3 regions of the Pseudovibrio sp. POLY-S9 genome follow, and region 1 is predicted to be linked to each of the others. Evidence: riboswitches for the same ligand, from Rfam matches in the RefSeq annotation. Region 1 holds a riboswitch; each other region holds the start of a gene.
The links. Region 1 has a riboswitch for cobalamin ahead of PPL9_RS27350 (energy-coupling factor ABC transporter permease). Riboswitches for the same ligand answer to the same signal wherever they lie in the genome.
Positions count from the first base shown of each region.

Region 1 (10,387 bases):
AGACCGGGCTGCAGCACAAATAGAGCAATGGTTCTCTGCAAACAGATAGCCATTCTCGCCATCCTTCAGAACCTCAGCCATGTACCCTTCTTCACTGCGCTGTTCAGCAAGGCATTGTAGCTTGTCAGACAGGGTCTTTGCAGACTTCATCGCAGTTAGATAGGACTTCCGGGATTGATCAGCCCGCGCATCTATGAGGCGCTGGAGTCCTTCTTCGCCGTAAAGGTCTTTGATGTTTCCAAGCAGATCAACCAGCACACCACTATGGTTATCAGGAAACTTCCTGTTGCCTGTCTCAGAAAGACGCCAGGTTCTGCGAGGACGCCCCACAGTCCCTTTCAGGTCTTCAAACTCAACAAGATCAGCTTCCAGCAACGCATCAAGATGTTGACGCACAGCCACAGCCGTCACGCCCAAATGTTTGGCCATGGTTGCAGCTGTGTTCGGTCCGCGCGATTTCAGCGCGTACATCAAACGATCTTTCGTACGGTCACTCATAGGCATCTCATAGCACAATCGAAATTATATGAAAAGTTTTAGCTTTCCTAATAAAGTAAAAGCTGTAGTGCACCAACATCAGAAAACAACGCGAAGGAATCACTGATAACTTACCCATAAAATAGTATTGTCTTTGAACCATAAGAGATTATGCATCATAATTACTCTTCTACATATGTAATGCACAAATAAGAAATTTCACTTTTCATATAAATCAGAAAAATAGAAGGTGCTTATCCCCATTTTCCTAAAATTTACCTAGTATTTTTATAGTATTCACATAAAGCTTGCCCCTTAATTCTCACAGAGCCCCCCGCTTTCCTTTTGCGTAAAAGCACATAATCCCTATCAATAAGGGCGTGGTAAATAATTGGTTGATAGTGGTGGGAATGATGTCTGAAGCAGGCAACACAAAATACAATATCGAGTACCCGGCATATAAAACGAACCTGCATCCAGTAGAGATGCCTCCGCAGCCATTCGCTCAGTCTGTCCTGCGCGTCTACGAGAAACTGTTCGAGCTCCCGACCTTCATCATGGTCAATCAATCAGAAACCGGGAGTGGTTCAGAGCTTTTCGTTTCCGATAGCATTCATCCCTATAAGAACCAGCTCAACAATCTTCTCTCCAAGATTACGGAACTCCCAATCTGCGGAGATGATGTGCAGATTTTCCCACATAGGTTTAATGGCGAAGACGCACCCTCAACAGCCAGGTCACCGCATCTCGCAACGCAGTTCATCGCACTCATGCCTCTCTCCCTCCACGAGCGAGTGATCGCCGTCGTGGGTATTCTCTGCAAGTCCGATGCAAACAACACTGCCCATTTTCCCAGAACACATTTCCAGCCAACCACACCTTCAGATCAACTCATAAATGCAGACCTGACCAAAAAGCTCAAAAGCTTCAGAAACCTGGCAAGAATTCTCGTTCCCGGTCTGCTCCGCATCCTCTCAACAAACGATTTGTGCAGCACACTCTCAGTCAATGCCAAGGTGGCAACAAAATACTTACTGCCACCAGAGCAAGCCAATCCGCGAGAAATCTTCACAGTCTGCAATATTGACCCGTTGACTGGCCTGCGAACCAGAGAGAGCTTTGAGCAACTTATCTCCGACGCCATAGAAAGCGTGACAAACCCAGATCAGCGCGTGGCCTTGTTCTATGTCGATCTGGATCATTTGAAAGTCATCAACGACGCTCACGGGCACGCTGCAGGCGACGCAGCTTTGGTGGCTATTTCCGACCGTTTGAAGCAGATGGAATGTGAAAACGTCACCGCTCTCAGATTGGGCGGCGATGAATTTGCATTGCTCCTGGAAGACACCACATGTCATCAGATCAGAGTATTGCTTGAAGATTTGCCAGTATCTCTCAGTCATCCGATCTATCATGAGCACAGCGAAATACGACCCAAGGTCAGCATTGGCGCTGCGGTATTCCCACGCCACGCAAACACTGTGAAGGAACTGCAGGATAGTGCCGACACAGCTCTGTATCATGCAAAAAAAAGAGGCCGAAATCGAGCCAGCCTGTTCAATCAGGTCATGCGCACCCGGTTGGAACGGCAGGTCACCCTTCAGCAAACCGCAAAACAGGCACTCTTGCAAAACCAGGTCGGAACAATCTTCCAGCCCATAAGGTTCGGCCAAACAAGCCAAATACGAATGTTGGAGGCCCGGCCAGAATGGCCGTCTCAGATTTTAGAAATTGCTCGTGGATGTGACCTTTCAAACATCTTTGACAGCGCCAGCTTCAGTAATGTTCTTGGCGAGACAACAATTGCAGCCATCATTCACGCCATGCGCGCGTGTCAGAACACTCCAATGCAACATTGGGAGTTCCTGTTCCGCGTCCCCGTTCCCTCTGTGTTGAAGGAAGGGTTCTGCGATGATCTCAGCTACCTTCTACAGGAAAACAATGTATCGCCAGACAAGTTCACATTGGAGATCCCCTCGCGTGTTCTCTTAAGAGCCAACGCTCATATCCTCATTGGTCAGCTGAATGAGCTAACAAACACAGGCGTCAAGTTGTGCATCAACCACTTTGACTCCGGCGGACTGAAGATTGAGCATTTCCAGAAACTGAAGATCTCCTACATCAAACTACACGCGGGCTCTGTAGAACGGCTGTTTGAAGATGATAAAACAGCACGATTACTCTCCGCTGCAACTGAGTTCGCACATGCCTTGAACATCGAGATCATCCTCTCGGAAATCAAAAATGCAAATACCGAAGAGAAGCTGAGAAAATTAGGCGCAGAATACGTTCAAGGCGCATTCTATGGCCCTGAACAACGCTTTTCTGAGATTTACAAGAAGCACGTGCTCGACATCTCGCCAGATCCAATCCAGAGAGTAAAAACAAACATGGCACGTAGAAGAATATCGCGCCTGCCATCATCCATGATAAATTAGCGCGCAGCACCAGCGCAAAGAGATCATGTGTGAGCAAAACCAAAAGACAACGAGCGATCAGCGACGCCCTAAGCACGCTTATTCCGCATGTTCCATTTCTGGATGCTTCGGAAATACGCAGCAAAGCCAACCAACAGCACCTGCGCCACCTCCCAGCCCACATTGCGGTTCTGCTGGCAACAACCAGCTATGTGCGCCATCAATACACTGACTACGATGATTTACTGGAAGAAGGTCTGGACCGGGACGCTGCTCGTTACTGCGTCGCAGATGAGATGGAAGCCACCATCACATCATGGGGCGGAAGCATCACCGCCGGGGAACTGCTTGCCGCTCCCAATGAAAGCGGCGAGCAAGATCAGTAGCTACAAATTATCGGCAAACACCAATAATCCAAGTAAATGCAAGCGCTGCAAGGCACAGTGCAGGGATGATGATCGCAGCATACCCGAAGAATGCAATTGCCAAACCCCAGCCAACAAAGAAGTTCGCGCAGAAATAGTATTTTGCTTCGCTGTTGCCATGCACAGCATCTTTGAACAACCAGCCGATGATTGGAACAAGGAAAAGAAGCTTGAAGAAGAGTGGATCATTATCCTGCTGATCTTCAGCAGAAGACAGAGTTGTATCGCTCATTACAGTGCCCGTTATTGATTGATGGGGGAAGAACACAGAGTTGACTTACATCAATTTAACATTCACGCGCATGCGTCACATCAGCACATCTACGTATGAAGCATGAATAGTACATATGCATTAGATGCGTAAACGAAAGACAAATACCCAGTGTTTGTGAACTCCGCTCACTGAATTAGCAGCAATTCGATTGAACTATCGGGAAGCACATTAATAAACTCTTTAGTCTGTCTTCACGCTTTCTCCTTGAGCCCAAACAGCAGCTCACGAAGCCCAGCTATGCCCGTCCTGTTTGCGTAACCTTGCGCATTAAAAGGAAAAGCAAGAATGACTAAAAAGCAGCTTGTCATCTATACAGACAACTCCTACGCAACGCTCCCGGCTCTTGCAGAAACAGAATGTACTATTGGCATACAGGCATTTATCAGCGGAGCCACTTTTACAAATGGCAAATGCGATCTAACAGCCGACTGGCCTATGGGGCAAGCTATAAAAGCTTCTCCAAACGGTAGCACGCCCGTAAAAGAGGCTCAGCAAAAAGACCTCAAAGTCCTTGCCGCACTTGGCGGAGCTGACTTTGTCACTGCAGTTTGGCAAGAATGTAACGACAATCTTGATAGCTTTGTCGCGGCACTTGCTGATTTTGTGAAAACCAACGGTTTTGACGGAATTGATATCGACTGGGAAGACTCTGCGGCAATTGTAAGCGATGACCATTATAATGCAGTGAACTTTCTGGTTTCTCTTTCCCAGAAGCTCAAGGCAGCCTTACCATTTGATCAGAGCATCATCACACACGCTCCCCAACCACCATATCTGGACCCCACTTGGTACGGCGGCCCATACTTGAAGGTAATGGAACAGGCACACGACGTCATCGATTACTTGAACATTCAGTATTACAACAACAGTCCATGGGTCGGCGACACCCCAGCTGATGAAACCCGGTTGGTTGCAGGTACAACAGGCAACCCACCTCAATCCACCAGCATCGTTGGCCTTCAAAAAGCAGGCATCCCTGCGGAAAAGCTACTGGTGGGCAAACCGACAGCGAAGGGTAACGCCGGTCCGAGCGCGAACAATGGCTATATCCCCGCAGAAGATTTAGTTGAATATGTCATCGATCCTCTGAACAAGGCAGAACAAGAGTTTGGAGGCGCAATGGGTTGGCAGTTTGCAAAATCACCCGAAAGCCCTGATCTTGCAACAGAATGGATCTCAACTGTTGCAGATGCACTGGATCTGAAAGACAAAAAGTAAAACAATAATAATAAACGACGGAGCATCACTGCTCCGCCGTCCTCAAAATCAATAAGCAAGCTAGACTTAGCGAGTAAGTGGCTTGTACTTGATGCGGCTTGGGTCTGCAGCGTGTGCACCCAGGCGGCGAACCTTGTCTTTTTCGTAGTCTTCAAAGTTACCTTCAAACCACTCAACGTGGCTATCACCTTCAAAGGCCAGCATGTGCGTTGCAAGACGGTCAAGGAACATACGATCGTGCGAGATAACCACGGCACAACCAGCATAGTTCTCAAGCGCATCTTCCAGAGCTGCAAGTGTTTCGGTGTCAAGATCGTTGGTCGGCTCATCGAGCAGAAGAACGTTTGCGCCTGACTTCAAAACCTTAGCAAGATGCACGCGGTTACGCTGACCACCGGAAAGATCACCAACTTTCGCCTGCTGTCCAGCACCCTTGAAGTTGAAGGAGGAGCAGTAAGCGCGTGAGTTGATCTCTTTCTTATCAAGATAGATCACTTCAGCACCTTCGGAAATCTCTTCCCAAACGGTCTTGCTGTCATCCAGTTTATCACGGGACTGATCCACATAACCAAGGTGCACGCGGTCACTGACTACCACTTCACCGCTGTCAGGTTTTTCCTGACCGGACAACATCTTGAAGAGTGTTGACTTACCAGCACCGTTTGGACCGATGATACCAACAATACCACCACGTGGCAGTTTGAAGGTCAGATCATCAATCAACAGACGATCGCCAAAGCCTTTGGAAACGCCTTGAACGTCGATAACATTGTTACCCAGACGCTCACCAACAGGGATCAGAATTTGCTCAATAGAAGGCATACGCTCTTCTTGAGCAGTCAACAGAGCATCATAAGCATTGATACGCGCTTTTGACTTGGTCTGACGGCCCTTCGGCGTCATGCCCATCCATTCCTGCTCACGCTTGATAGCGCGGGAACGAGCCATGTTCTCACGGCCTTCCTGCTCCATACGCTTGGTTTTCTGACCAAGGTAAGTGGAGTAGTTGCCTTCATAAGGGATGCCCTGACCGCGGTCGAGCTCCAGAATCCAACCAGTCACGTTGTCAAGGAAGTAGCGATCGTGGGTAATGATCAGAACGGCACCCTTGAACTCACGCAGATGGCGTTCCAGCCAGTGCACGGTCTCAGCGTCAAGGTGGTTGGTTGGTTCGTCAAGCAGCATCAGGTCAGGCTCGGACAAGAGCAGCTGACACAACGCGATACGGCGACGCTCACCACCAGAAAGGTTATTTACAGGAGAGTCGGATGGAGGGCAGCGAAGCGCTTCCATTGCCATCTCAACCTGGCTTTCCAGATTCCACAGATCCTGCGCATCAATGATGTCCTGCAGCTGAGCACCTTCATCGGCGGTCTCATCTGAGTAGTTCATCATCAATTCGTTATAACGATCCAGAAGAGCCTGCTTGTGCGCAACACCTTCCATCACGTTTTCAAGGACGGTCTTGTCCTCGTTCAGCTTTGGTTCCTGCGGCAGGTAGCCAACTTTGGCACCTTCTGCAGCCCATGCTTCACCGGTGTACTCTTTATCAAGACCAGCCATGATCTTCAAAAGAGTAGACTTACCTGCACCGTTTGGACCAAGGATACCGATTTTCGCATCCGGGTAGAAAGACAGGTGAATATTGTCGAGTACTTTTTTTGCACCGTAGGCCTTGGAGACCCCGTGCATGTGATAGATGAACTGGCGCGCCATGGACTGCCTGCATCTCCTGATCTGTGTAAACAATGAAATCTCTGGAGAGCACTCATAGTGGAAGCAGCGCCAAGGGGCAATCCATAACACTTCAGCGATGATCAAATCCGTCGCTTTTTCTCCTCAAACGGAGAATTTCACGACAACACCTGGTCACTTCCACGCAAGAAAAAGGGCAGCAGGTTTACTCTGCCGCCCCAATAACAAACAAGCTCGTAAAAATTTACGCCAGCTTCAGCTGCGGAACCACTGTCAGGTTCCGAACAATCGCATTGTCTTCAACGGCCTTGAGCCCCTTCACAGCAATGAAGGTGACCAATGGCTCACACGCAACAATTGCCAGATAAGACAGAGCAAACTGCGCCCATGCCGTAAACGGCGTAGCAACGTCCCCAATCATCAACCAGAAGCCAACCATGCCGGTCACGCCAGCATAATACATCGCATCCAACTTCAGAATCTGCGCAAAGCTCACACGCTTGGTCAGTTCCTTGGAAAACAACTCACGGCCACTCAGGTAGTGAACGGCAATCAGCGGCAACATCAAAGACAGACTGTTGACGCCAAGATGGTACATGTCCTGCGGATCAAAAGCGAGCGCCTGAAACAGCAAGCCAATGGCAAACCCAAGCAGAACAGGGGTAAACCCGAGCGTCAGATACATCGCCATCGCACCAACGAAGTGAAGTTCCGATGCTCCAACAGACATATGGAAGCTCTGCATGAAAATGGAGAAGAAAACCGCAGCCAATAGCGTTTTCAGCGGTGTGAACGGCTCTTTCAGGAATTCTGAAATCTGCTCTTTGCAGCCCCAGACAATAACGCCAACGGCACCTGCATTGGCAGCAATAACCTTGGCGGCGGAAACGTAACCCGGTTCAATATGCATTTAATATGCTCCTCTTCGCACCCTCCGTGCGGTCATGAGTTTATGTCGTGTCGGGCAGGTTTCCTGGCTTATGGCTTTTGCGTCCTCCGCCTTCCCAGAGATCATCTCCAGTGGCTTTTATGAAGAACGCACCACGTAACAGTTGCGGGGGCAGCTGCGGTTCGGGCCCATCTTTGGTCATCCCTACCGCATTCCCTTTTCATCCAAGAAGCTTGGCTTCTACAGAACCCAACAGCGGGAATATCCTAAATTTAAAGAGAAGACACAACTAGAAATAAGAGGCAGTTGGGATAAGCAACAATCAGAGGGATGCAACGGCCTTCGTAACCCGCTAGAGCTGCAGGCAAAAAAAGAGGCGTGTACCCGTTGGTACACGCCTTTAAGAAAGTTGACACTCCCCCATCCGAGTGCCAGCCGAAGCTGTATTTAGAAATATCAGAGTGCCCCATCTCTTCATTGATCTTCATCAAAATAAATAAAATTACCTCAGAAACATCGGATATTATTCAACATTACAAAAGCACTCAGATTTTCAATCGATTAAAACTAGAATAGATCAAATATATCTCGTACAGCTTGCAACGAAAGTCTCAGTATTTTCTATTAGTTCTTGCTATAAGTTCTCTCCGAAGGTGCCTGCCACGAATATTTCCTTAGCCAATGCTCCTCAGGAGAAATCACAAAGCTCCAGGAGTTCTGCTGCTCTCCAGAATCATCAGGAGTTGAATCCGGTGTAGGAGTGGAAGCATTTTGGCTGTCAGAAATTTGGATTTCAAGCACCCCCTCACCTTTTCCAGCAAGCTTCAGCAAGCCAAGATCACTGTGAGATCGTCCAAGAAAAATCTGGGGTGCTGTTCCTATCCTCTCCCAGATAGTTCGGGCAAGATCTGTTGAAGACACCGGCGCTGCGTGGGGAGCAACCTCGATAACCCGAAATCTCGGAAGCCCGTAGTTCAACTCTGCCATAGTGCGATCTACTTCATGGTCTCCAAAGCTTAAAACCCAAATCTGAAAGTGATGTTCTTTCAAGAACCCCACCAACTCTTTCAGAGGCTGAAAAGCAAACTCTATATATGTTGCGCCAACAGCCTTTGGCCCGCGTAATGACAGATGAGCACGTACACTCTCAGAATAAACAGCAAAGCTTCCAAAACTGTCGCCAGCTTCAGGTGGCGTCACTTCATTGTCTGCGCCAGCCAGAGCGTCACTCCATAAAGCTCCATCGCCAACCAAAACAGCAACACGGTCATCGAGTTTCACATATTCAGGGCTCCCAGCCCGAGCCATACGCTCAATGCTTTCTACGATACCACGGCGCGCTGTGGTTGAGCTCCAACTCGGCAAGATGTTATCTCGCTCACCACCAGTTGGCTGCAAAACCGAAACCGCTGAGTATAAAAACAAGCTGGACCACTGCATCGTTCAAGACCACCTGAAAGTTGTTTCAGCAAGATGGTGAACTACAATGCACATCAATTGCCCATAAAAAATGAACTAAATGCTGTCGTGAAAAGAGAAGAGAATCATAATTGACAGCCTGCCCCTCTTTCCTCTCAACTTGAAGATAAATACGAGTATTCACGTATATAAAGAATTTCACTCAACGAAACATTTACTTACAATTTTCATAAATTAGCTTTGGAAGTGTCGGATAAACGTCATATGCACCGCACTTTTCGATACTTTTTAGAATTAAACCCGGCCCACCCCTAGAATTCTTAATAAATGCGCAATAATTTCAAACAATTATGCCGAGGAATTTCCTGGGGTACCCAAATGCATTTTCGAACCCTCTTACTTCCTGTATTGCTCCTTTTCGTTTTAATTGGTTTATCGATACACTTCATGTCAGCGTCATCGTATGCGTCGATTTTCGATCCTGCGACAGGTGGCCTTCACAATCAGCTCAATCAAGCTGAACTGCTCACTCAGCAGCAGAACCTATGGACCATATTGTCTGTTGGATTGTTCGCGCTTGGTGTTCTTGGAATACTAATTGTCTATTCCAGCCTGTTTATTCAGGAGCGTATGCGGGCGACGCGTTTTTTTAACCGTGCCCTTCTCCTCATCGCCATCAGTTCAGCAGCATGCCTGCTCATCGACACAACGCTGAACTTGCCTGATGTAACGGCACAATTGATCCTCTGGCAGTCTCATGTGGAGTTCAGACCACAGGGGGACATACACGCCGCTGCAATCCACGCAGCAATGGCAGCGATGATCGCAGTTCTGGCTTATCTGCCTCTATCGCATCAGCTGACAATGCGTGCGACGATCATTCTCGCACTCTCAATCGGCGGGGTCATCTACCCTGCCTACCTGAAGGGTGTCCAAGGGTTATTGCTTCATCCGATTAGCCAAAACACCGTGCTGTCAGTTGGTTTCGAGCAGATTGGCGGCGGTACCGTAGTCACATTGCTCGCAACCTTCGTAGCCTTTTCCGGCATGTTAGTGACCGGACTAAGAAACTCACCAGCGTTACCTGAGTACATTCTGCACAACACACAAAACTACAATGTGCTGCAGATCAAAGCAGGCGCGGCGCTGATGGCCGTTGGCGGCATTGGCTTTTCTGTCGGTAACACAAGCATTTACTCAGGAGAGCTGGGCAGCGCAATCTTCAACGTCCTTGTCGCAACTGGCGTCTCGGTACTATTGGGAGTCGCCCTCGGCTTCTTCGCACCGCGCAAGGTCATGTACCCAACCATTTTGCTGAGCATGATCGGCGGCTTGTCCTCCGTTCTCGGAAATGCCCAGCATCTGACGGTTGCAGGCGTCGCACTTATTGCTCTGACGGCCTCAGCTGCTTCTATAGCAGTCGCCCGCATTATCTATGCAAGGTCAAAGACCCACAAAGTCATCATTTACTACACCAGCCTTGGCATTGGCTCTCTCATTGGCCTTTTCGGCTTCACAACCGCACTACCAGCAGACCATGCGCTGGCTGGGTTCAGTCTGGATAACCTTATAC
Region 1 is NZ_LCWX01000243.1:48,661-59,047, reverse strand. Features, by position in the region: gene PPL9_RS27380 (metalloregulator ArsR/SmtB family transcription factor) at 1-498, opposite strand, end outside; gene PPL9_RS27375 (diguanylate cyclase) at 891-2,915, shown strand; gene PPL9_RS27370 (DUF2293 domain-containing protein) at 2,945-3,280, shown strand; gene PPL9_RS27365 (hypothetical protein) at 3,288-3,551, opposite strand; gene PPL9_RS27360 (glycoside hydrolase family 18 protein) at 3,879-4,811, shown strand; gene ettA (energy-dependent translational throttle protein EttA) at 4,878-6,527, opposite strand; gene PPL9_RS27350 (energy-coupling factor ABC transporter permease) at 6,751-7,416, opposite strand; cobalamin riboswitch at 7,452-7,663, opposite strand; gene PPL9_RS27345 (hypothetical protein) at 8,020-8,835, opposite strand; partial or broken gene PPL9_RS33855 (ammonium transporter) at 9,262-10,387, shown strand, end outside.

Region 2 (10,387 bases), on a different contig from region 1:
GCGCAGTCCGTATGCCGCGAATGCTCCGAGTTTTTCCAGTTCCTCATCAAGCGTTTCAGCATCCACTGTGTAACGCACGCCAAAGTATGGGCGGTCTCCGTCAGTTTCGTCAATGCCAAGAAAGATGGTTGTCGGATCAGTGACATTCAGAGTTTTGAGCATCTCAACGGGATGGATGAAAGGCTCAGTCATGACCTCTTTATTGAAGATGAAAGCGTCGTTTGCCTGAATTAAAAAGCGGGCATCCAGGCTCGTCTTTAGCGAGTTAACCCATTCAGTATCTTTACGTTTTTCACCACAGCGATTAAGCGAGTTGGCAGAATAACAAAGAGCTGCAGAGGCATCATACACCTCGGCTGTTTCGGCCAGCATTTCGAATTCCTTAAATTATAAACTTATGTAAAGTGAACCCGAGATAGCACTGAAATGCAATGTTGTGGCGACATTTTCTGAATTCGGATTTGGCAGAACTCTCTGAAGATTCACAGTCTCGTCCACAGTAGCAAGCGGTAAACATCAATGAAGGCTTGCAAAATACAGGTAAAGCGACCATATACACGATCGGGAGGTTGGTGGTGGACGAGCCACTCGCCAACCGGGTCAGATCCGGAAGGAAGCAGCCCTAACGAGTCCATGGCACGGGTCATCGTGCCAGCCTCCCACCTAATTTTCCCCGCGCCCATACTCGACAAGCGGCCGGTCTTCGTCTTGAATGGCCGGGAGTAAGTTTTACCTTGCCTTTGAAGTGGCTGAGGATTTGGGCGATATGGACGGAATAGACCTTCAAGACGAGCACCAGACAACAACAGGCGCGGAAGATAATTCTTCCAGCAGCGATGGTGCATATCGCGTTCTCGCCCGTAAATACCGACCTAGTTCGTTCGATGATCTTTATGGTCAGGAGCCGATGGTTCAGACTCTGCAGAATGCATTTGAGACTGGACGTATCGCTCAAGCCTGGATGCTGACCGGGGTTCGCGGTGTCGGTAAAACGACCACAGCGCGTATTCTTGCCCGTGGCCTGAACTACGAGATCGCAGGTGAAATTGATAAGCCTACCATACACTTAGATAAACCCGGCGTTCACTGTCAGGCGATCATGGAAGGTCGTCATGTCGATGTGATCGAGATGGACGCAGCGTCTCATACTGGCATTGACGACATTCGCGAGATTACCGAAGCAGCGCGGTACCGTCCGGCGAGTGCGCGCTACAAAGTGTACATCATCGATGAGGTGCATATGCTCTCCAAGTCGGCGTTCAACGGGCTGTTGAAGACGCTGGAAGAGCCGCCGGAGCATGTGAAATTCATTTTTGCGACCACAGAAATCCGCAAGGTTCCTGTAACTGTCCTCTCCCGTTGTCAGCGGTTTGACTTGCGCCGGATTGAAAGTTCTACGCTCGTTTCTCTGCTGCGCGAGATCTCCGGTAAAGAGGGCATAGAAATTTCTGATGAGGCGCTGGCTCTGATTGCTCGCGCTGGTGAAGGTTCTGCCCGAGACAGTTTATCCCTTTTGGATCAAGCCATTGCGCATGGTGCAGGCCGCATTGAGCCGAATGAAGTGCGCCAGATGCTGGGCCTTGCTGACCGCAGCCGGGTGATAGATTTATTTGAGCACGTGATGCGCGGCGACATTGCCAGCGCTCTTGATGAGCTCAAAGCCCAGTACGATGTGGGCGCCGATCCGGCAGTTGTCCTCTCTGACCTTGCAGACTTTACCCATTTGGTGACTCGCCTGAAAGCGGTGCCGAAGGCGGGTGAAGAGAACTCTGTCACTGAGAGTGAGCGGCAGCGTGGGCGGGACTTTGCTGAAAAGCTATCCATGCGCGTTCTTTCCCGGACATGGCAGATATTGCTGAAGGGAATTAACGAAGTACAGAATGCGCCTAAGCCGTTGGCTGCGGCTGACATGGTTCTGGTGCGCTTGTGCTACGCCTCTGATCTTCCTGATCCGGAAGAGGCGCTGAAGCTGCTGAAGGCTGGCAAGTTCTCCCCTGCTGGCGGTAATGCGCCTGCGGGCAACGCGCCACAGGGCGGTGGCGGATCAAGCGCAAGCGCTGTTCCATCCGGTGGCGGCTCAGCCCCTCAGTTACGTGCTGTGGCTGGCGGCCAGCCGATGACGCAAGCTATTGGCGCTGCATCGCAATCAGCCCCTCAGATGCGGCAGGCTGAGGAACTTAAAGAGAAGATTGCGATCCGCTCCTGGGCTGAGGTTGCTCAACTTGCGGCCCGCATGAAGGACATTCCAGTCAAGGTTTCGGTTGAGCGCGCGCTGCGTCTTGTCAACTTCCAGCCGGGCCGTATTGAAGTGCAGCCGACTGAGATTGCGACAGCTGATGCAGCTGGAGAACTGGGCCGAAAACTGACAGAATGGACGGGTCGTCGCTGGATTGTTGCGGTTAGTCGTGACCAGGGCCGGCCGACTTTGCATGAGGAAAAAGAAGCTAACCAAAGACAGTTGGTTTCGGATGCACATTCTGATCCGGAAGTGGTGAAACTTATTTCTGCCTTTCCCGGAGCTAAGGTTGTTGACGTGCGCATTTTGAAGCAGGAGGAAGATCTCCCCCTTGAAGCGGCGTCCGAGTCTGTCGACATAGAAGACATGGACTCTATGGATTTCACCCAAGATTTCTAAGGTTTCTGTGCTATGAAACCTTATGAACCGAATTGATAGAGCGCTGATGTGTGCTCAAGAGACGTTTAAGGAGCGAGTCGATGGACTTTCTTAAAATGATGAAGCAAGCCAAGCAGATGCAGGAAAAAATGGGCGAGCTTCAGGAGACTGTAAACGACCTTTCCGTTGAGGGAACCTCAGGCGCAGGCATGGTCACCGTTACGCTGAATGGCAAAGGTGAAATGACTGGTTTGAAGATTGATCCTTCTCTCATCAATGCGGATGAAGTTGAGATCCTGGAAGATCTTATCCTCGCTGCGCATAACGATGCTAAGGGAAAAGGCGAAGCTTTGGTGCAGGAGCGTACGCAGGACATGATGTCCGGCATGGGTCTGCCAGCTGGCATGAAACTCCCGTTCGGCTCTTAATATCTTCAAGGCTATCTGTTGCCAAATCACCGCGGCCCTGCGCAGATTTGGCGATAGACCTGAAACGGATTTATTCCCTCTTGCCCGCCTCTTCAGGCGGGCATAGTTTATCTGGCATTGTCTCGCAAAACTGCTTTGCGGGTGCCTTTTCTTTCTCGCAGAGAGCATAGATTTTAGATGAGTACACGCAGGGTTGCTGGTCCCGAAATTGAACGCCTGATACAGCTGCTGTCCAAGCTGCCCGGCCTTGGCCCGCGCTCGGCCAGACGTGCTGCTTTGCATCTGGTTCAGAAGAAAGATCAACTGCTTATCCCTCTGGCCGAAGCCATGGGCGTGGCGGTTGATCAGGTCGGCATCTGCTCTGAGTGTGGCACCGTCGACACCAGTGATCCTTGCACAATTTGTTCTGATCCACGCCGGGATGGAGCAACCATTGTGGTGGTTGAGGACGTCTCTGACCTTTGGGCGCTGGAGCGGGCATCCGCTGTGAGCGCGCATTATCATGTCCTCGGCGGCACCCTGTCTCCGCTGGACGGGATTGGGCCGGATGACCTCAACATTTCCAAGCTGGTTGAGCGGATTGAAGGCGGTGTGGTGAGCGAAGTTATCCTCGCTGTTAATGCGACCGTTGAAGGGCAGACCACTGCGCATTTCATTACGGACCAGCTTGCGCGATTTGAGAATGTGAAAGTGACTCGTCTTGCCCATGGCGTGCCGGTTGGTGGGGAATTAGACTACCTAGACGAGGGCACGCTGGCGCAGGCTTTGCGAGCAAGAACAAAGTTTTAGCAGGTTTCTTGCTCTGTGCTTGTGCGGGTATTTCCGTCGCATAAGTCGTTTGCGTTGCTATGTGCGTTGATTTGAAAGATTTGCGTATTTATTGCGTTGAACAGGATTTTTAAAAATGGACACGTCTTCCGCCAAACCAACCCAGTTTTTCATCCGCAAAACCCAGCGCAATGATGTGGACGAACTGCTCGCTCTGCTCAACCGGATTATTGAGACCGGGGGAACAACTGCGCTTGAGAAGCCATTGAACAAAGGTGAGTTCATCGAGTGGTTTCTTGAAGCCAAAATTCTGGAGAGCACTGTTTGCGCGATTGACCGTGAGAGCGGCGAGCCGCTTGGCTTTCAAATCGCCAGCCATTACGGAGATATCCCCGCTGACTGGGTTGATATCGGCACCTTCGTAAAGCCGGGTCTGCACAAGAGCGGCATCGGCAGTGCGCTGTTCAAAGCGACACTTGCCAATCTGGAAGGCAAAGGCCTCACCACCATCAACGCCACCATCCGCGCCGACAACACCGGCGGCCTCGCCTACTACACCTCCCGCGGCTTCAAAGACTACAAAGTGCTGGAGGCAGTTCCGCTGGCTGACGGGACACCGGTAGACCGGATTTGTAAGCGGTTTGATTTGGGGTGAGTTGGCAACAGGTTGTGCTGGATTATTTGCGCTTACCTAAACCAACCTGCAGCCAGAAACACAGGGCTCAATCGCAAATCAGCATCGAAACTGGTCACGATTGAAGTCAAACTCTTTAGGTGCGGAACACTTCGAGAGCCGATAAGGAATTTTGTCAGAAGAAAGCGCGAAAGGATCACCCTTTAGTCTTGCGATGATTCTTCGTTGCGACAATGCCAGCGACTGGCATGCAAAAGACCCACCATATCGCTTCGTTACTGGGTTATAGCTCTTCGCTGGATGCCGCCAACAAACAGCTTTTTGTCCTGCAACAGTATCACGCTTCCATTCCTCCGGGACTACCACTGAGTTCCCCGGATACCATAACCAAGCACGACCATTTTTGCCAAGATAGTTGACCTGATATCCATGAGCCTGAGAGAAACTTAAATAAGTCCAACCACTACTCGGGTACTCAGGAAATACTATCTCGCGGTTCACCACATCTTCAAAGGCTGGTCGAGATTGATTAGAACACCCAACTAGTCCTGCAATCATAATAAATGGAACAGTTAGGCCCACTGCTTTCAATATTTTTAACATTTGAGATCCACACGCCAATAATCAAAGCCTGAGTATTTTGATTGAATCTCTCGCAGATCCGACTTCTTGGAGAAGCCACCAACAAAAGCCAGTATTCCTGCCCCAAATTCTGCTTTACATCCAGTTACAGCGCGTGCAACGCCTTCAACCTCAGCAGGCGAATAAGGAAATCCTGAGCCTTTGGGAGCAACAAATGAAAAGGCTTTATCTTTTGCAACAGCCACCTCAAATGGCTTCCCTGCAAAGCGAACCTCCTGACGGGTTTTCCAGATAGAAAGGTTGGCAGCCTTTCGAGCGCGAACTTCTACACTATTACTTCCACTGCTAGAACAGCCAGCAATCAACATAGAAGCAGCGCATAAAGCGAACAATTGCTTTTTCATAACACTTCCCCATAGGTAATATACCGGCGGATATCACACGTTATTGGGGAAGTAAATTAACTGGCCATTACTACTTAGCTCAGTTTATCGAAATCACGCCTTACCTCTGTGAGTGCCTCATAGAGCCCACGTACCCAGTCCGAGCAAAAGAGACGTTGAGATCTGCGTTTTGATTATCTGATGTAACTATAATGTATTGGTGAGGTTGTTGCGGTTGCTTCAACGCCGTCGTCCCGCACTTGATGCGGGATCCAGTAGGTGGGGCGGTAGAAGGAATGCCACCCCTTATTTTTCATGGGGTAGACGCACTACTATTGGCACTGGTATTTTTAAGGGGGCGCTGGCCTGCAGCGGGGTGGTATTGCCGCAGACCAGCAGGGCACCAATTGGCGAGGATGCGGGGTGTATTTGCGTTTCGCCATTGGTACCGGAGGCAAGTGGCACGGGTTCGTGCTATTTACCCATCACAGTGCTGTTGAACGAGCTCTGCGTGGTCAGGGGTACCGATCACGTAGAGCGCGCTGCACGATCAAGCCATTTTCTAAGCCAGTCCTTTTTTACGAGGCTGGCTTTTTTCTTTGCTCCTGTGCATCTCCCTGATTGAAAACCGATGGGGGTTTTCGGGCGGGTGCCAGCGAGCAAAGAGCTGCACGGCTTAATCAGGAAGCGGAGTTTTTGTGTTTATTGGCTGCGGATGAGCGACTCGCTCTAACATTCCGCAGCTTTTCTTGAGCGCTTCGAGGCGATCGCGGAAGGCGTGATGCAGAGTGAACAGGGCATCGCGCTCACTGGAGTGCTGCATTCTCTCTGTCAGCACAAGATGCTGAATATACGAGAGGTTTTGCAAATCCGAGACAGCGACGATGACTTCGTCAATTTCATTTTGGAAAGTATTTGTGGTGCCACAGGCACATGCGGAGTCGATCATTCTCAATCCCTCTGTAAGTAGGGTGTTGAACAACCGCGCGACAACAAGGCTTTCGACGGCCCGCTGGCGAGCGGGAGGTTCGAAACCTGCAAACAGACAGGCGAGTTTATTCCCCTCCGAAGAAGGTATTGTATTCACCGCCCTCCCGCTCATAGCAATAGGTTTGCGCGCTACCTATAAAGCAGGCACAAAAAATCCGCTAGTCGACGGGAGCGGTAACCGCTGTTTGGAGAGGTTTCGAAGCCTCATGTATGAATGTGGAATGAAAACCACAAGTTGTCAAATTGACAATTTTTACAAGGATGTGGATGACGGGGTTAGCGAGGCGTTTGTGTCGTGGCTTATGCCTGAGCATGTCGCTCTGGATCCCGGATCTACGCTGCGCTTGTCCGGGAAGACGGAGGGTGGCGTGAGAACCCTTTGGCGGGCGGGAGGCTAGAAACCTGCAAACAGACAGGCGAGTTTATTCCCCTCCGAAGAAGGTATTGTATTCACCACCCTCCCGCCCATAACAAAGGGCTTGTGCGCTTCATGCATGAGGATGGGATGAGGTAGTTACCCTGTCAAACTGGTAGTTTTAACAGGGACGTGGATGGCAGGGGTTAGCAACTTGTTTGTGTCGTGGCTTATGCCTAAGCGTATCGCTCTGGATCCCGGATCTGCACTGCGTTTGTCCGGGAAGACGGTGGGTGGTTGTGGTTGCTCGTTAAAGCTTGTAATCACCACCCGATAAGAAGAAGGGGCGGTGTCCTGGCTCAATGAGCATAGGAATTAAAATCGGAGTTCCCTTATTCGCTTTGGAGATAAGGAGCTGCGGGATCGATGAAGAAGTATGGCCGCACCTATCATTTACCCAGCTCTCCCGGTGTTATGAGCGATGACAAGATCCTGCGGGATTTGGCGGTTCTGGAAAGCGCCGCAGAAGTCGTCTTTACCGAGAAGATGGACGGCGAGAACACGACTATCCTGCAGAGTGGATGCCATGCGCGTAGCCCTGACAGTGGGTATCATCCATCCCGTGATTGGATGAAAGCTTTTGCGGCAGGTGTTTCGCCGTGTCTTGCTGAGGATGAGCGGATCATCGGTGAGTATCTGTTTGCCCGTCATTCCGTCGCTTATGACAGGTTGCCCACTTACTTTCTAGGTTTTGCATGGATTGTTGGCGGCATCACACAGAGTTGGGATGCGACGCTGGACCGTTTCTCAGAGCTGGGCATTGCTCCTGTTCCGGTGTTGCACAGGGGCGTTTTCACTCAAGCAAGCGTTGATGGAGTGCTGAACGGGCTCAACCTGAGCAAACAGGAGGGCTTTGTCGTGCGAACCACTGAGGCTTTCCAAGAGGCTGACATGGCAACACATATGGCCAAGTATGTGCGCGCAGATCACGTACAGAGTGACACCCACTGGATGCATGGTGAGATTACCAAGAACGGGTTGCGAAGGAGCTAGGAGCACCTGAGCATTTGGCTCTGGATCTCGGATCTGCGCTGCGCTTGTCCGGGAAGACGGTGGGGTGTGCTGTTATTGCAGGTTTTCTTTGATAATCCGGGCAAATTTTTGAGCGATTTTTTTGTTTGGGAGCTTCCTATAGTACGCACCTTGTCCTTTTACCGTAACCTCCAACTCGTTGTTACTGAGTCTTCGAAATCTCGCTGATTGGCCTATCCCATTATTATTGTACTCTGGGAAACTTCCGATGATTATAGTTGCATCATCAGCATTTACTTGTGGCTGACTTGGATGACGAAAGCCTCCCCAAATACAGCCATTCGGCGGCCTTTCATCAACTGAGTGACGGACTTTGCTATGGTATGCGGGGCTTGACATTGTGCAGGGGGCTATACCGTGATTTCTAAAGATAGCAAGCAACTTGCGAGAAAGCTCCTGGTTCGTCATTGATGAATCGATTTTCACAATCTCCGTATGTCCAGGTGTCGGCAGGAGAGGTCCAATCAATAAACATCCCGAAACTGCAAAACAGACAGCGAAGACACTCAAGATTATCGAAGTCTTTTTAATGACTGTTTTCATCTCTTTTCACTTATTGCTATCCGGATGGTCAAAGTTGGTGAATTCAAGCAATCTCTGTTTGGTCATTGCCAAGAGCCTAGCAAGGCGTTGTCACAAGTGAAACTCATGGAAAACTTGGGATGGTTTTGCGAAAGTATTTGAGTGTTTCAAGTGAGTTGCTGGCAATTGCTATCAACAGCACCTCAGGTCTATTCTCGAAAGCGCTTGCAATTGAGGTCTGCAAAATTCAGTATGCGGGCCTATGGTTTCTGAGGTGCGAAAGGCCTCGGGATTAAAAGGGAACACGGTGAAGTGTAGCCAACAGGCGCTAATTCCGTGACTGCCCCCGCAACTGTAAGCGGCGAGCGACGCCAAGCATGCCACTGGAGAGATCCGGGAAGGCTGGCTGAGCACAGACCCGCGAGTCAGGAGACCTGCCATTATGTTTCACTTCAACCCGGGCGGGGCGTCCCGGAGGAGGCCATAATGGTTGCATTGGCGCAAGCCTCTCACATATCCGGTTTCTGTTTGCCCCTGCCGTTGCGCGGAGGGCGTTATGTTACCTGTTTCCTCAAGACTTAAACTTTATCCCGGATCGTTTTGCGAACCGCTGATGGTCGACGCGCGTGTGTGCTTGACTTTTGCCTCAGGATTCGACAATAAATGTAACGTTATAACGTTACATTGATGATGTGTAGCGTTTCACTCGGGTGGGTTGGTACGATGCTTGATCTTGTTTCTCATCATTTGGGCACCGTTGGCTGCCCGATTGGGGCTGAGCTGCGCACGGGTGCTTTGGCATGAGCGCGGTTTTTGTTTCTGTGTGCGATGTTTCGTGGGCGCCTGATCGGAAGAGTTCGTTGGTGTTGCAGCCGTTGAGTTTTGAGTTGGCTGCGGGGCAAGTGCTTGGCGTGGTTGGCGCGAACGGGGCTGGCAAGTCTACGTTGTTGCGGCTGCTCTATCGGTTCAACAAGCCGATGAGCGGGCAGATATGTGTTGGCGGCGATGACATCTGGTCCCTCTCCGCCAAAGTGACGGCGCAGCGGGTGGCGGCGGTGTTGCAAGAGCAGCCGACGGACTTTGCGCTGAAAGTGCGTGAGATCGTGGAGCTGGGGCGCACGCCTTATCGCAGTGGTCTGGCGGCATCTGGCGAGCGCGACCGGCAGGTGGTGGACCGTGCTATCCGCGCTCTGCAGCTGGACGGGCTGGCCGGACGGTTGTTTGGCACGCTTTCTGGCGGGGAACGACAACGGGTGATGGTGGCGCGGGCACTGGCGCAAGAGCCAGAGCTGCTCATTTTGGATGAGCCAACCAACCATCTCGACATTCGCCATCAGCTGGAAATTCTGAAGCTCATTGAAGAGCTGGATCTGACGATCATCACCAGTCTGCATGACCTGAACATGGCGGCTGAGGTGTGTGACCAGATCCTGTTGCTGGACCACGGGCAGATGCTTGGCTTTGGGGCGCCGGAGCAGATCCTCTCTCCCGCTTTGGTTTCCAAGGCTTTTCAGGTGCGGACAACACGCGATCAGCTGGTGGACCGACAGCACTCTCTTTTGACATTTGATCTGCATTCGTAAGGGTTCTTTTTCATGAAAAAACTTGGTTTGGCGCTGACTGTGGCGCTGCTTTCCTCTTCTGCTGCGCTGGCAGAGGTTTCCGTCAAGAGCTGTAACCGCACTGTCGAATTTGATGGCGTGCCGCAGCGGGCGGTATCGCATGACTCCAACCTCACAGAAATGATGCTGGCACTGGAGTTGCAGGACAACATGGTGGGCTACACCGGTATTTCTGGGTGGAAGACGCTGGATGAAGAGCTCACGGATCAAGTGGCTGTGCTGCCGGAGCTTGCCCCAAAGTATCCGAACAAAGAAATCCTAATTGGTGCTGACGCGGATTTCTTTTTTGCAGGTTGGAATTATGGTATGAGGGTTGGTGGCGAGCTCACACCGGAGACGCTGGAGCCATTCGGCATCAAGGTGTACGAGCTGACCGAGAGCTGCATCCATATTGGCG
Region 2 is NZ_LCWX01000145.1:55,235-65,621, forward strand. Features, by position in the region: gene nudC (NAD(+) diphosphatase) at 1-372, opposite strand, end outside; RNA gene ffs (signal recognition particle sRNA small type) at 565-663, shown strand; gene PPL9_RS12510 (DNA polymerase III subunit gamma/tau) at 767-2,635, shown strand; gene PPL9_RS12515 (YbaB/EbfC family nucleoid-associated protein) at 2,716-3,042, shown strand; gene recR (recombination mediator RecR) at 3,220-3,831, shown strand; gene PPL9_RS12525 (GNAT family N-acetyltransferase) at 3,947-4,465, shown strand; gene PPL9_RS31955 (hypothetical protein) at 4,544-5,047, opposite strand; gene PPL9_RS12530 (hypothetical protein) at 5,041-5,430, opposite strand; gene PPL9_RS12535 (hypothetical protein) at 6,086-6,358, opposite strand; gene PPL9_RS12545 (RNA ligase family protein) at 7,181-7,807, shown strand; cobalamin riboswitch at 8,615-8,825, shown strand; gene PPL9_RS12555 (ABC transporter ATP-binding protein) at 9,169-9,951, shown strand; partial or broken gene PPL9_RS12560 (ABC transporter substrate-binding protein) at 9,964-10,387, shown strand, end outside.
Region 2: another riboswitch for cobalamin. It lies ahead of PPL9_RS12555 (ABC transporter ATP-binding protein); the one in region 1 lies ahead of PPL9_RS27350 (energy-coupling factor ABC transporter permease).

Region 3 (10,387 bases), on a different contig from region 1:
GTGCGAACGGGCGGCATCTGAACCACCGTTATCCCGAGACCACGCAGCATCTGCACTGTGGTTTGGTTTGTGTATGTCCCCGCGATCACCAGATCCGGGTTCATCAGATAGATTTCTTCTGCCCCACCGAAGTTGACCGGATAGGCCCCTGCCTCTTCACTCATGACGGAGAGCGTTGGGTCAGATGCTAATTTGGAGACTGATACAAGTTGTTCTTTGCCTGCAAGTAGCATGGAAAACTGGTCGGTGCACAGGTTCATGGAGACAACTCGCTTGGGTGCCTCCGTCTCGCTCTGGTCCGCTCGTGCAACAACAGGACTGAATGCCAGAGCCATCAGAAACGCCATTTGCATGATCTTTTTGATCTTATTTCGCATTTCGACCTTTTGAGAGGCGTACAGACATGGGAAGGCAGCCCGAGCAGAGCCATCCCCTGCAAGATGCCGCTCAGCTTTCACCGAGCGGCATACTTAATCAGAAACTGGCAGTAAGACCAGCGTAAACGGAAAGACCCGGTGTCTGATAGTCTCTGATCCGCTCATAATCCTGATCCAGCAAGTTTTCACCGCGGACATGGAACGTTAGATTCTCGGTGTACTGATAAGCAGCTTTTGCGTTGACTAGAACGAAGTCGTCGAGCTCACCGTCATCTTCGATTCCGGAGACGTAACTGGTATTGAGGTTGAGAGATAGCACATCAACGGGCTTGTAAGTCGCGCCTACATTCACGTCATGCAGAGGGACACGCACCAAGCGTTTTTTGTCTGGTCCAACAGCCCATGTGTAAGTGTAGGCAGCATTGAAGCTCAGATTGTCGAGAACATCCCAGTTAGCAGACAGCTCCGCACCTTGGCTGCGGGACATGCCGTTGATCTGTACGTATTTATTGGTTGTACGGTCATATCTAATCAAATCTTCAGTCATGATCTGAAAATAGGTTCCTGAAAGTCTAAGTTTATCACCCAACAGATTCTGATCGATACCCAGGTCAAAACTCATGGCAGTTTCAGGTTCAAAATTTGGGTTCCCATATTTTACGTCATACAACTCATAAGATGATGGCGCTCGAAAACCATTCCCGAGGCTTGAATGGATACGCGTATCTTCAAGCAACTGATAGGAAATGGTTCCACGACCAGACCAATAAGCACCGAAATGAGAATGGTAATCCAAGCGAGAAGACACCGAGAGGCTTAGGTCATCTGATGGCTCAACCATTGCTTCAACAAAGCCACCAAAGATACGGCTACTACCATACTCAGTATAGTCTTCATGCATCCAATCGCCACCAAAATTCAAAGTAATTTCGTCTGTCGCTTCAAAGGTATTGAGAACGTCAAACTTGTAACGATCACCTGAGTATTTTTTGGAGAACCCGCCAAAGTATTGGCGCTTTGTATGAATGACCTGAAACGAAGCATCAGTTGTTACTCGATCATCAAACCAAGCAACATCTGCACCAAATTTTCCCATGTACTGATGAAAATCCTGCTCATCACGCCCATCTGGATCAGATCCCCCATCAAACTCGCTGTGACCATCCGTACCGCGTGCAACAAAATATAGGTTCAGAGCCTCTGTGACATCGACTGAACCTTTTGCAGAAAAGGTCAGGTTCTCATAACCGTCCTCATCTGCTGTGTCACTTTTTGGAGTTTGCGCGCTAAACCCATCAGTATGGTAGCGCTGCACATTTACTGCGATATCTGCTGTTTCAGTCGCCGCTTGAAATCCATAGGACGCGTTGACGGTTCCGTAGCTGCCGCCCTCGATGGCCGCATTATGCTTCACGGTGCCCGGCGCAGCGCGTTTGGTGATGATATTGATAACACCCCCCACCGCTTGGCCACCATATAATGCACTGTGCGAGCCTTTTAAGATTTCAATACGCTCAACATCATTAAGTAGGACATGCTCAAGGCGAGCTTCAACTTGCGTACCAGACGGGTCAGCAATATCGACACCATCCAGCAAAATCTTCGTGTAATAACCACTCATTCCACGAATGCGCAAAGCACTTGTTTTACCCGCTCCGCCGTTTTGCGAGAACGAGATACCCGGCAACTTTGTCAGGTATTCAGAGACAAACATAGCGCCGTCGTTCTTTAGGTCTTCTTCGGTCACGACATGTGTTGTGGAGCCGACTTTGCCGGCTTCGGTTTCCGTTCTGTTGGCGATGACGATGATTTCATCGAGCTCGGTCTCGTTTGCGGAGGAGATTAGAGTTGAGCTGAGGAGAGCTGAGAGAGCTACGCCGGATTTGAGGGTAGCTGCGATCCAAGATGTGTTACGCACGAGTTTGGTCCATCATTCACAGCATCCATGACGGATACCATGCTGTTGATTGCATTGTGCGTCTTTGAAGAAATCTGGTTATAACCTTTTGAAATAAAGTCAGATTCATTACCGCTCAGACGCACTGTGAATGTCACCTGAACGGAATACCGCCCCTTAGCACGCCCCGTGCCGTGGGTGAGTGACTGCATCTGGCAGGTCTCCTGGCTTGCGCGTCCTTACTGTTGCTCCGCCTTCCCAACACAGCTTTAAACAGCTGCGTCAGTGGCATGTGTGAGCAACAACTCTACGCTTACAGTTGCGGGGGCAGCCACGGCTTTTCCAATCGGACCGTGTTCCCTTTTCATTTTTATCTAATCGACAAAAATACCAAATGCCCGGCTATTGATCAGATTTCAGGGGCTTCCGTCAACTGGCTGAATAGCGAACTTGATAAAATTCGACCAATTGCCTGCAAAACTCACAGAAATTGCTGATGCGGCCACGCTACAAGATCTTGCGGTGCGGCCACTTAAGGTCGCACCTGCTTGTGGTGCTTAGGCAGCATCGTTGCCTTATCATCTGTTTAGCTCATGAAAATCAAAGCACAGCCGAGAATGACGAGGAGTGCACCGAACCATGCCCCAATGGCAGGAAACTCTTTGGTTTGCCACCACAGAACAGGCAGCATCATCGCTGGAGTGGTTGCTGACAGGGTGGAAACAATGCCAACCTCTCCGCCACTCAGCGCATAGAGGATCAACGTCATGCCGATCCCCATGCCCAGCATGCCGGACAGGGAGGCCAGTGCGACGATCTCTTTGTTGATTGGGTTCGCCAGTCTGAAAGGACGGCCCGGCAGGTAAAACAACACCAGCAAACCAAAGGCTGCAATGGTACAGCGCATAAGCGAGATGGCGACGGGATCTGCTCCACTTTCCATAACGGGACGAATGATGATTGACCCGACTGATTGGGAAAGTGCGGCCAACGTGCCAAAGAGGACACCAATGGCAACAGGACCTCTAATCGCCTCCCATTTATGAAGCTGGTCTTTGCGCTTCCCAAACGCAATGGCGAGGATAACGCCGACCAGAACGAACGAGATACCGACAAGCGCCTGAAATGACAGCTCCTCTGACAGAAACAACCAACCAAGAAGCGCTGACATGGGTGCGTTCATGGAAAACAGGATGGCTGTGCGGCGCGGCCCCATACGGTTGAGCGTGAGGAACAGCAATGTGTCCCCCATGAAGATGCCGACAAAGCCAGAGAGAAAGATAAGAGAGGCGTGGCTTGAATCAACCGTATTCCATGTGCCTGTTGCAATGACATAGATACCCAGAAACACCACAACAAACCACATACGCACACAATTGAAGCCAATGGCTCCAAGGTGAGCTGCAGGTTTTGCTGAAATGAGACCACCAACAGCCCAGGTGGCAGCGGCACCGAGCGCGGCAACTTCAAATAAAAACATGGGGTGACCTAACCGACGAAACTACGGCACGGCGCAGTTTGTTTATAAAAGCCAACCAGCTCTACTGCTCTTGGATTTGCCGCGCAAGCGCAGTCTGGTGAATTTTAGAACAGACCAACAGCTATTCAGGCAATAATATTTCACATCTCAGCAAAAACACAGATGAGCACCGTTAACTAAGTTAGTTTCAAGTGCCCAACCTCAATCTTGAACTTTACAGGTGCATTCGGTAGAGATTCTACGTAGAGATTACATTGCTGTTCCTGCCTGATTTGCGTTTTGACGCTCTCTCCGGCTCATTTGATTACACGTTCTAATCTGGAGATTTTCCATGAAAGATATTGAAATTGCCCGCGCAGCAGACATGAAACCCATTGCGCGCATCGCTCAAAATCTGAAGATCCCGGAGGACGCTCTTGAACCTTATGGCCGGTTTAAAGCCAAGGTTAATCTGGATGAGATGCCAGAGCTGAACAGCAATCCATATGGCAAACTCATACTTGTCACAGCTGTTTCCCCAACCCCAGCGGGAGAAGGCAAGACCACAACAACCGTGGGCCTTGGTGATGCGCTCAATCGCATCGGGCTGAAAACAACCATCTGCTTGCGTGAACCCTCGTTAGGCCCGTGTTTTGGCATGAAGGGTGGGGCTGCGGGTGGCGGTTACGCGCAGGTGGTGCCTATGGAGGATATCAACCTCCATTTTACAGGTGATCTGCATGCAATCACCGCTGCGCATAACCTGCTTTCTGCGATGATCGACAACCACATCTATTGGGGCAATGCAGAGAATATTGACCAGCGCCGGATTGTCTGGCGCCGGGTGGTCGATATCAATGACCGCTCATTGCGCTCCATTACCACTGGGCTTGGCGGCGTCAGCAACGGGTTCCCGAGCGAGTCTGGCTATGATATCACCGTGGCTTCTGAAGTGATGGCCGTGCTTTGCCTTGCTGAAAGCCTGCAGGATCTTCAGGAGCGTTTAGGCCGCCTGTTGATTGGGTATCGCAAAGATAAGACACCGATTTACTGCCGGGATCTGAAAGCCGATGGCGCGATGACTGCGCTGCTTAAAGACGCCTTCCGACCTAATCTGGTTCAGACACTTGAGAACAACCCTGCCTTTATCCATGGTGGTCCGTTTGCCAATATCGCCCATGGCTGCAACTCAGTGATTGCGACAAAGACCGCGCTGCGTCTTTCTGATTATGTGGTGACGGAAGCTGGTTTTGGTGCTGATCTTGGCGCTGAAAAGTTCTTCAACATCAAATGCCGTCAAGCTGGTTTGACACCAAATGCCGTTGTTGTTGTGGCAACGGTTCGCGCACTCAAAATGCATGGCGGAGTTGCCAAGAATGATCTGACAGTAGAGAACATCCCCGCACTTGAAAAAGGCATGAGCAATCTGGAACGACACGTCAAAAACTGCAAGCGCTATGGCGTTCCTGTAATTGTGGCGATCAATCGGTACGGCCCTGATACAGACCAGGAAATTGACGTGATCATGTCGCGTATGGAGAAGCTCGGTGTTAAAGCCGTGCCCTGCACACATTGGGCCAATGGCTCAGCAGGCACTGAGGAGCTGGCGACCTCTGTCTCTGAGATCCTCCAGACGACACAGTCAGAGTTCAAACATCTTTATGAAGATGATCTGGCTCTTTGGAAGAAGATACGCCGGATTTGCAAAAAGATTTATGGCGCCTCAAAGGTCACCTGTGAGCAGGCTGTCAAAGATCAGCTCAAGTCCTATGAGGAACAAGGCTACGGCCACCTTTCAGTATGTATGGCCAAGACACCATATTCCTTCTCGACCGATCCAGCCTTGCTTGGCGCGCCATCAGACTACAGCATCCATGTGCGTGCGGTTCGACTTTCCGCGGGGGCTGGATTTATTGTGGCACTGACTGGCGATATTATGGTGATGCCGGGCCTGCCGCGCCATCCGGCAGCAGAGACCATCGGGCTTGATGAAAACAGCCAGATTGAAGGCTTGTTTTAGTCTACATCAGACCGGTGTGGGCCGCGGCGAAAGCGGTCCAGATACACTGTCGACTGCAAGTCATCGCGATCATAATCCCGGTAATGCCCGAACTTGAAGTATTGGGTTTTACCGGCAAATTCATCGTTACCAATGTAACCAGTAACGCGTGCGATGAACCTGTTGTTGGCCCAAATTTCGATGATCCCCTGCCCAACACGGCTTCCTTTGACGCGATATCGCATATCAACCCATCCGGTTGTTGGATCCGGCAGTACCGGGTCATCTGAGAGTTCGATCTGAATACCTGGATAATCTGAGTAGGTTTGTGGGTCCGCCAGAAATGGAAACTTAGAGGTATCCTGTGCTTCAATCGCTTTTTTCAGCTCAGGAATTGAAAGGCCACTGCCAAGGAACTCGTCTGAGGTGCGGCTTGCATCATTTCTGTTGCGAAAACCTTGTCGATCCAAACTCAGCATTTGCTGGAGCTCCTGCGAGAACCCCTTAAAGTCCTGCTGATAGCTACCTTCTGCCTGCGCAACTAATTTACGAATATCATTGTGCTGGACAGTGATGTGAAAAACGCCGTTGTCAAACCGTTGCGCCAGAAATGGGCTGCCGCCAGAGTCTTCCTTCCATTGACCAATCACCCAGCGGGTCGATCCGGCAGGCCAGACGGTTCCATCAATTTTAAAGCTGAATGAGTACCAAACCTCATCGCCAAAATTACAACGCTTTTGACGTGCCTCCCAAAGTTCATTTTTCAGGTTTCCCTCTGCGTCCAACTCATCATCGCCAAACACAGTGATCGCCAGCGAGTGTCCACCATCGCGCACAACATCGCTTTCAATCTGGAAGTTTTCTGGCTTGTTCATGCGGTGAATATCCCAGTCGCTTGCACTTGGGTATTCATCAAAGTCATCAATCATGACGGCACAGCCTGACTGGCGCATTTCATCGATGTGAACACCTCCGTCCTGTTGGGGCGTCACGATGACATCAGTTTTGTCGGAGGGAGCGTCTTTTGGAGTTAGGTCGTCGGCAACTGAGAGCTGAGGACTCACCAACAGGCATACACCTGCAAGCACCGGGATGAGCAGACCGTATCTTCTGAAAGTGTCGCGTAGATCTGAATCCGGCATCTTTTCTCCCAAAGGCACGGTGCTGGATTGATTGCAGATCGTGCTAATCTAGAGAAGAATTATTGCTGCGCTCCCAAGAGGCTTTCAGGATTTTTCAGAGGATTTGAAGAAAAACTTCAGGAAACGGGTCCGTAGATGATGTCTTCAGCCTCTTCCAAGGTCATGTCAATGATCTTTTGAGCAAGCGAAAAGGGGAAGCCTGCGCGGATCAAACTGCCAAGCTCTTTATCCCGCCGCTCTTCTTTTGGTTTTGTCCGCCACGGCCCAAGGCGCTTGCGTTTGGCATAGGCAATTGCTGCGCGTTGGTCATCATGGGTTTCGTCGTCAAAAGCTGTCTGAATATCGTCTCCAGACACACCTTTGGCATTCAGTTCCAGCTTTATTCGGGAGCTGGATTTGCCTTTGAGTGTCGCCGATCTGATTTTGCTTTGTGCAAATTGAAGATCATCGACAAACTTGTGATCACGGCAAAACGTGACCACAGGTTCAATCAACTCATAGAACTCATGGGGATCTTCATCTGCTTCTCTGGCCCGTTTGTCTACTTTACGCTTCAAAACACGTCGCAGACTGTCTTCCGATGCACTGTATCTGTTTAGATAATGCAGCGCTGCCCGGCGCAGATATTCAGATGAAACTTTCTTGCCCACGTGACCTCATCTCCAATGCAATAAAGATGAGCTATCACATAATGCACTGTGGTTTAGCCCACGAACGCACGTTCAACAACAAAATCACCTGGATTGTTGTTGGCACCCTCGGTGAAACCGCGTTGTTCCAGCAATGCCTTGGTATCTGCAATCATGTGCATGGAGCCGCAGATCATGGCCCGGTCTTCTGCGACGTCTAAGACTGGAACTGACAGATCGTCAAAGAGTTTGCCACTTTCAATTAGGTGCGTGATGCGCCCTTCCCGCTTAAAGCGTTCGCGGGTGACGGAGTTATAAAGATGTAGTTTGCCAGCAGCAACTTCGCCAATCAGCGGATCATTGCTGATGTCGGCCACCAACTCTTCCCCATAGCGAAGCTCAGAGATTTCGCGTGTGGTGTGGGTCAGGATCACTTCATCGAATTTCTCATAGGTCTCAGGATCACGGATCAAGCTGGCAAATGGAGCAATGCCAGTTCCAGATGAGAACATATAAAGACGTTTTGCTGGAGACAGAGCGTCAAGCACAAGTGTTCCGGTGGATTTTTTCTTCAGAAGGATATGGTCGCCTTCTTTGATCTTCTGCAAGTGCTGGGTCAACGGGCCGTCTGGAACTTTAATCGAGAAGAACTCCAGTTCTTCATCCCAGGAAGGGCTCGCGATTGAGTATGCACGGAAGAGTGGCTTTCCGTCGATCATCAACCCGATCATGACAAATTCACCAGAACGGAATCTGAAGCTTGAAGGACGCGTGATTTTGAACCGGAAAAGGCGGTCCGTGAAATGGGTCACTTCCGTTACTGTTTCTACAAAGACATTTGCAGGAACTGCGCTCTCCAATTCCGCACCCTTTATGATCTGGTTCATCGTTCGCCTTGCTCCGATTAATGAGGTTGGCAAAGGCTAACCCAAGCTGAAGGCTGTGCTGAGGCACATGCAGCTAATAAACCGCGTGCGAGTGAATATTTCTTTTCCAGTTGCTTCTTTCCGTAGAATACTGTCTTTCGCCTCCCTTTCCTGAGCTTTTGGGAGATAGCCAAGACTGCTAGAAAGTGCGGTGAAGCGGGTTATCAGACATGCACTACATATAATTATGGAATATATTAATATTAATCAACAAAGCGCGGTAAGTTATGCGCATGGCGGCATGATTTATGCCCTTCAGAGGGCATTGATCTGACTCGTGTTGAAATAGAGGTAAGTTGGGTTAGTCGACGTCGCTTTGAGAAACGATCTGATCCAGCGCTTCATCAGAAGCATGTTTCTTGTCTTCAAGCACCTTCACCGGATTGCGTCTATCTGTGAAGATATCCTCCGCAAACTCAAGGTATTTGCGGGCTGGCAATGGTTTGGAGAAGATGTACCCCTGCGCAGAAGACACTCCGAGCTCACGCAGAAGTACAATTTGCTCATACTTCTCAACGCCTTCTGCGATGATGCCCATGTTCATCGTATCCGCAAGTTCGGCTATGGCATCGACCAGACGGAAGGCATTCTCTTCGCTGCCTAATGGGTCGATGAACATCTTATCGATCTTGACGATGTCCATGCCCAGCTTTTGCAAGTAAGCCAGACCGCCATGACCTGTTCCCACATCATCAAGAGCGACACGAATGCCATGGGCTTGTAGCTCTGCGATGATCTTTCTCGCCAGGTCGATATCTTCAAGAGGCTGACGCTCTGTCACCTCCATAACCACCTGATTGAGCGCAATTGGAGAGTCTTCGTAGATATCCAGTAGATCGTCTACAATGGATCGATCATTAAAATGGCCTGCGAAAAGGTTGACCGAGAGCTTCAGTTCCGGATGTTGAGAATAGAGCTCTCCCAAATCATCAATGGACTGGCGCATGATGCTGCGGGTCATCTCAAAAATATGGCCTGATGTTTCAGCATAGGTCATAAACTGACCTGGAGAGACCATTTTACCGTTGGGGAGTTGCCATCTCATCAGCATTTCACAGCCCTGTAGCTCACCAGTTACGATGTCTACGACAGGCTGATAGTACGGTATGAACTCGTTGTTACGGATGGAAGCAACAAAGTCGTCTTCTGCATCTTTTTCTGGCTTCCAGGAAAGCCAGACGCCCAAGGCGATCAGGAAAATAGCAATGCCTGAACAGGCGATCACTGCCACGATCTTGAGTTCGCCTACCAGACTCATGACCGCATTGCGGTCGCTTCGGATCCGCACGTTAATCGGGTAGATTGTTGACGCTGCAAACTCTTCGATGAAGTTGCTGCCCATGATGACGGGAAGGTTGCTGTTGTTTGTCGGATTGACCCAAACATGATCACGCCCTAACCGGACTTCGATTTCAGAAGCATGGCGCAGATAATCTGGGCCCGGTTCAATCGCGAGTACGGTTGGAGAAATATTGGCAACCAGACGCCAGCCATTTCTAAGTTTCCAGGAGACCAGCGCCGTGCGGATACCCTGATACTCCATCCAGGACATACCAATTCCAACACGCGGGGCATCTGGCTTGAGTGCAGGGAGAATACTGTTACCGCGGCGAACCTGAGCCGGCACGTAACACATGGGGACACCACGGTGATCCACGATCCCTATTGCATTGATAATGACGTTTTCTGAGAGGGTCTTTTCAAACTCACCCTGATTTTGGCGTGTGCAGGATGTCAGGCCTTTCACCTGCATCTGGCGCAGTATTTCTACAGCACCGGAAATCGCGGCCTCGCTTCTTGAGATGTAACGATCTGCGATCGCGTTCATTTCGTTCCGCGCCTGGTGCATCGCGAAGTTCTCGAGGATCATATTGCCAATGAGCAATGGCAAGAGCGCCAATCCCAAAGCAACCAAAATTGCGCGGACAAATACGAAATAATGGCGAGACACAACCACG
Region 3 is NZ_LCWX01000237.1:328,628-339,014, forward strand. Features, by position in the region: partial or broken gene PPL9_RS25485 (ABC transporter substrate-binding protein) at 1-377, opposite strand, end outside; gene PPL9_RS25490 (TonB-dependent receptor) at 475-2,295, opposite strand; cobalamin riboswitch at 2,471-2,684, opposite strand; gene PPL9_RS25495 (DMT family transporter) at 2,861-3,754, opposite strand; gene PPL9_RS25500 (formate--tetrahydrofolate ligase) at 4,086-5,753, shown strand; gene PPL9_RS25505 (heparin lyase I family protein) at 5,750-6,874, opposite strand; gene PPL9_RS25510 (regulatory protein RecX) at 6,991-7,524, opposite strand; gene PPL9_RS25515 (ferredoxin--NADP reductase) at 7,578-8,390, opposite strand; gene PPL9_RS25520 (EAL domain-containing protein) at 8,731-10,380, opposite strand.
Region 3: another riboswitch for cobalamin. It lies ahead of PPL9_RS25490 (TonB-dependent receptor); the one in region 1 lies ahead of PPL9_RS27350 (energy-coupling factor ABC transporter permease).